Linked DNA regions of Parashewanella spongiae. The protein of the gene in region 1 interacts with the protein of each later gene in a pairwise test. Links are inferred from orthologs where the notes say so. Each region holds a gene or a part of one and is shown in the gene's direction. Other genes may lie near its edges.

The links. Proteins that work in one complex are often made in the same cells at the same time.
Region 2: the proteins of crp (region 1) and E2I05_RS02015 interact in binary tests that used the Escherichia coli proteins (3 or more experiments, as listed by UniProt). The link is inferred for Parashewanella spongiae from one-to-one orthologs.

The regions. Positions count from the first base shown.
Region 1 is NZ_CP037952.1:4,673,564-4,676,552, forward strand. What follows is about bases 39-2,949. They hold crp (cAMP-activated global transcriptional regulator CRP), read left to right. Parts: upstream 39-1,131; coding sequence 1,132-1,767; downstream 1,768-2,949. Other genes in these bases: ltrA (group II intron reverse transcriptase/maturase), read right to left, coding at 1,895-2,949. In the rest of the region: more of ltrA, read right to left, coding at 2,950-2,989.
Region 2 is NZ_CP037952.1:571,047-574,068, forward strand. The notes cover bases 3-2,946. They hold E2I05_RS02015 (YacL family protein), read left to right. Parts: upstream 3-1,260; coding sequence 1,261-1,632; downstream 1,633-2,946. Other genes in these bases: fkpA (FKBP-type peptidyl-prolyl cis-trans isomerase), read left to right, coding at 360-1,136; E2I05_RS02020 (DUF3149 domain-containing protein), read left to right, coding at 1,773-1,907; E2I05_RS02025 (hypothetical protein), read left to right, coding at 2,168-2,710; E2I05_RS02030 (superinfection exclusion B family protein), read right to left, coding at 2,720-2,946. Outside these bases: more of E2I05_RS02030, read right to left, coding at 2,947-3,022.

The DNA.
Region 1 (2,989 bases):
CCTCTAGTTTATCCAGATAATTATGCTGATGTCGAGTAGATACAGAGCATTCCCATTAGCTATTAGGGATGTCGCAGTTCAAATAATACCAATTTAAATTTCAACGCTTAATTTGTCATACCTGCGAACGCAGGTATCTAGCGACTTGTGCCCAAATTAACCAAAGACTCTGGACTCCTGCGTTCGCAGGAGTGACGATAAAATTGGTATACATTCTTCCGCCACGTCCCTTACTGATAGCAAGGCATGAATAGAAGCAAGTAATGATTAGGAACTGTCCCAAAATAATTTCCCTGTTTTGCTGTCGTTTATTTTTGAGCTTATACAAAGCGAAGAAAGTGTGGTGTGGTGTAGTTACTCTACATAAGCTTTCGACAACACAGTAGAAGCCAAAAATAAACACAGCCCAAAGGGTTACGCTTAAAATTGCCACTCTCTGCGTTACTCATCTTTCATTTAGAATAACTAAACTTCATTCTTCGCGCCTTGATATTGACAATTTTAAGCAGTAACAAATCGGTAAATTATTTAGGGACAGTTCCTTACCGACATACAAAACTGTCGTTACTTCGTTTCTACTTGCAAAATTTATAACACAGCTAGCGGTGATTTTGGCAAGAATATGAATGTTCAGCACTCACCTGATGGCTGAATTCGGGTTGTTTAATTTTATATTTAACTTCAATAGATTAAAGTTAAATTGTGCGTTCTACCGATTTATTTAGGTTGAAGTCATTTATACAATAAAAGTTCATTGCGTTTTTCTGTATCTCGCAGGTATGATATCGGGCGTCCCCCCTATTTATATGAGGTTTGTTTCTTACCTATACATCATGTTGTATTACTTATTTATTGTTGCTAAAAAACAACAATGTAAAAGCATGATCACTTTTTTTTGCATTTTCAACTTTGTAGCTTATTGAAAGTGAAGAAAAAACTTTAAAAACAAACAAAGGTGAAACAGAGAACACTAAAGATCACCAGCCTAACCCATTAAATTAAAAGGAATATTTGAAAAAATATTGCACTGCGATTGACGATCTAAATCAAAGTTTTATCCAAAGTAATCGCGTACATTGAATGTAATTAATTTTCTTTGATTTCATTTTTAACCGATAGAGGAACATAACTATGGCTCTGATTGGTAAACCAAAACCTGATCCGACTCTCGAATGGTTTTTATCACACTGTCACATTCACAAATATCCAGCAAAAAGCACTTTAATTCACGCTGGCGAAAGCTCTGACACTTTATATTACATTGTGAAAGGGAGCGTGGCTGTACTAATTAAAGACGAAGAAGGCAAAGAAATGATTTTGTCTTACTTAAACCAAGGTGACTTTATTGGTGAAATCGGTCTTTTCGAAGAACAAGCAGAACGCACAGCATGGGTACGAGCTAAACAGGCATGTGAAATTGCAGAAATTTCCTATAAGAAATTTAAACAATTAATTCAGGTAAATCCTGAAATTCTCATGAAACTTTCTCAGCAAATGGCTTACAGGCTTCAAAGTACAAGCCAAAAAGTAGGTGATCTCGCTTTCTTAGATGTTGCAGGGCGCATTGCCCAAACATTGCTTCACTTAGCAAAACAACCTGATGCAATGACACACCCTGATGGCATGCAAATCAAAATTACTCGTCAAGAAATTGGCCAAATTGTTGGCTGTTCAAGGGAAACTGTCGGGCGGATTTTAAAAATGTTAGAAGAGCAGAATCTCATTCAAGCACATGGTAAAACTATAGTGGTTTACGGTACTCGTTAACCTTAATGTAGAGTAGGCTACTGGCTTCGCTATCGCTTATCCAGCAGCCCCTCTTCGATTCCGTGCATGAGGTTTTCCCTCACACGGCTCTGTTGTTACACTTCTCTCAGCCCCTTCACTTTGCTTATCATCTTGTCGTGGGTAAATACTCAAGACCAGCTTGGCGTAATTTTTCGTAAGCACCTCGTGATAGATACTTGCTTCGACGTTGACTTAAGCGACGATGCCAGCGATAGAACCGGTTTACTACAAATCCATTTATTCTGAAAAATACACCTCTGGGATAACCTATCCCACCAAAATAGTGTTTCCATCCCCTCAGAACTTGATTAACCTTATTTATCAGTACGCCAAGTGTATTTGAGGTTCGGTGTTTCACTATGTCTCTGAGTTTATTTTTCAGCTTTGTTTGGCTCTTCTTAGACGCCTGTATCTTGATGTAACTGGTGCCTTTGATGAGGCCTGTGATCCGTTGAAAGTTAAAACCGAGGAAATCAAACTCATTCATCAGCTTTCCCATATCCACACAGTGGGTTTTACTTTGATTTAGCTTCAGACCTTCATCACTTAATTGCTGTGTTATCCAGTCCAGTTGCTCTTGTGTGTAGGTTTGCTTATAAAGTACAACAAAATCATCTGCATAGGTAACGATTTTACACGGTGTTTTTTCGTGTATTTTCAAACAGAAATCGTTGAGATAGATGTTAGCCAGTAGTGGAGAGATAACTCCGCCTTGCGGAGTGCCACATCGGCTTGCTTCTATTCGCCATTTCCCGTTGACCGTCTCTATGCTGATGGGCGCTTTGATAAAGCTTTTCAGCAAACTCAGAAAGCTGCTGTCGCTTATTCGCCTTTCTACTTTTGCCATCAACTTAGCGTGCGGGATGGTATCGAAATAGGCGCTCAAGTCAGCATCAAGTACGTGCTGATAGCCTTGTTTTAGGCTCATTTCAATGACTTTTACCGCTTGCTGGGCGCTTCGACATGGACGATAACCATAACTGTGTTCATGTAAATGAGGTTCGTAGGCGGGTTGCATCACTATTGTCATCGCCATTTGCACAATTCTGTCACTGATTATCGGGATCCCAAGTTTCCGCGTTTTGCCGTTGTCTTTGAGTATTTCTACTCGTTTGACTGGGCTAGGTCGATAGTTTTTCTGTTGTAATTGAGTTTGAATTTCTTTTAACAGCGCAACGACTTTCTTTTGCTGCTCTAGATA
Region 2 (3,022 bases), 4.1 Mb from region 1 along the record:
TGCAATACCACATTCTACCTCAGACAGAAAGAATCTTGAATCGTGCAAGCAAATTCGAAGCCGATAGAGTTTGTATTAAATAAAAATACTCGGTCAGGCATGAAAAATTGGCAAATTGAACACAGTTTTAGTCTTAAATGACTGAATTCTGGCTGAACTTATGCTAACTCACTGTCTCTAAAGGCTTGACACTTTCTGGATAGGCCGTTACAACAGTACCTTACAGAATTTGACCCTATTTAATATAATAAACAATTTGCTTTATGCGGTTTGTGAATAATCAAATATGACCATATCGTTTATTTATTATTTTACAATTGCTTAAGTGAGTTGTAAAACCATGCTGAGGAAGCGTTTAAATGAAATCTGTGTATAAATTGTCATTAGTAGCACTTGCCGTGATTGGCTTGTCTGCTTGTAATCAAGAGCAAAAAACAACCACTGAAGGTACTACTGGAACGGAACTAACTACTCCTGCTCAAAAAGAAGCTTACAGTGTGGGTGCCTCTATCGGTAAATACATGGCTGGGCATATTAAAGAGCAAGAAGAGCTAGGGATGCCAGTGGATCGCACGCTTATTGTTGAAGGTTTTTCTGACGGTCTTGGTGAGAACGCTAAAATTCCTGAAGAAGAAATGCAAAAGTTGTTGAAAGAATTAGATCAACGCTTAGCGGAAAAACGCAAAGTGCATTCAGCTGAGATGGCAAAGAAAAACGCTGAAGAAGGTAAAAAATATTTAGCAGAGAATGCTAAAAAAGCAGGTGTAAAAACAACAGCATCTGGCCTTCAATATGAAGTGATTACAGAAGGAAAGGGTGGTAAACCAGCTGCAGAAGACACTGTTGTAGTGCATTATCGCGGTACCTTAATTGATGGCACTGAATTTGATAGCTCTTACAAGCGTAATGAGCCAGCGACTTTTCCATTAAACCGTGTGATCCCAGGATGGACTGAAGGTGTTCAGTTAATGAACGTTGGTTCAAAATTCCGTTTTGTGATCCCATCTAACCTGGCTTACGGTGAAAGAGATACAGGTTCTATCCCTGCTGACTCTACGTTGATTTTCGAAGTTGAGTTAAAGTCAATCGAGAAAGCTAAACAGCCTAAAGCTGAAAAAAAAGCAGCTAAAAAATAAGTTTTCTTAATTCTAGCTTTGCTGTTAAGGGTGTCCTATTGGGATGCCCTTTTTTATTACGTGCAACTTGAAACCGTTTAAAGATAAAATACTTCAAAATAACATCTTTTATCGAGTAGTTAAGATGGATTATGAGTTTAGAAATAACAGCCTAGAAGATAGTGTGGTTGCATTGTTTTCGATGGAACATCAGGCCGTTGGGCGCTGGTTTACTGAAGAAATAGCAAAAGATAAAGATAAGCTATCTACAATATTAAGCGTTATTGAGCATATCTCAAAAGACGGTGTTACCGAGAAAAAAATTATTGGTAAAAGTATAACCCTTGAGCTCAGTTATGAACGAGTGTTGGTCTATGAAAACTGTATTCAATATGACAATGATTATTTGCTTGAAGAAGATATGAATTTATACGACGAAGAGTCAATTGCCAGCTGTGGGCTGGAAGACTTTCGTGATGCCATGTTGAGTTACCAAGAATTCATCTTTTCTCTTTAATATTATTGATATAGATCAAGTCAAACACACATATAAAGTGGTTAAACAATAGACAGAAAGAATGTTTGATCAGGATCATAAGATGTCAAAAAGACTTCAACTACACTGAAGAAGAATTAAAAAGAAAGAGGACTTCCGTAATGGCATTTTGGTTAGATCTTATGTTCGGCAATTGGATTGGGTTATTGTCTATGATTGTCATTTTCTCAACGCTGGGCATTGTTTCTTATATCTTGTGGATGTTTTATGTGAAGTCTGGTGAAACACCAGAGTAACCATTAACTTCATTTGCTGGGTTTTCAGTAACGCTTGAAGTAAACCTACAGCCTGTTATTGCTTTAATTGAGATCTGCCTTCCCTCCAAGATCTCGATTTAAATTTTGATATCAGGCTGTTTTTTATTAATATCCAAATAAAATAACACCTTACCTCTCTATCTTATTCACATGTTATTTAAATGAGCAATAATTAATTAAACTAATTAATTATAAAATGGTTAAATAAAATAATTAATTTGAAAACAAACCGAAATAACATGAGTATTCAAAACCTACCATTACATCATAGCTTTTCTATTGACCTTATAGAATATAGTGATTGGGCTAGTTTAGAAGCGTGCAATTCATCTTCAAAAGAAATATTAGAAATGAGTTTACTTGAGTTCGAGTCATTTCAAAGGAAAACAATACAAGCGTGGAAAAGGTTCAGTGTTCCTGTATATGCTATTAATCGGTTAGTTGAGACCATTATTAATGCAAGTAATGGTGAATCAATCTTAGATCGAATCGAAGCCATTGAGAAGTTAAAAATTTGTATGCTGTCAAAGTATAGAGAGAAAATAACGGCTTATATTGCAAGTTGCCAAGAAGGTGAAATAGCTCATACCAGTAAAATTGAAATTAGGTTTATGATTGGTGATTACTATGTGCTGGTAGAAGATTGCGTTTCGGAATATACGCTAGAACAATTATCAAGCCTCTGTATTAAACTGAGCATAGCAGAAGAAGCTAGGGTAGGTGCGTCTCAGCTTGAAAGAGGGGTTCAGGAGGCCATACGTAATAGCCTCCAAAAAAACTAGCAAAGATGCTTAAGCTGCCTGTTTGCGTTGCTGTACAAGGCTATTAACAAATGCAGGACGAGCTTTAATTAACGTCTGTAATTCTATCTCGTTAGGTTTGCCAGCAGGCAGTCTTAATACACTACGGTTAAGGTAATTTCGAGCTTGCATTGAAATTTTGAAATCAGCGGTAGGGCTTTGAATGGCATAATGACGTTCATTTCCAATACATTCAAGAATATTCGATTTTAAGAGTTCTTTAACCGCAATGTCTTCTTTAGGCAGAGTTAAAATAGAAGTACTTTGTAAGAAAAATTCTCGCAAAACGGCACG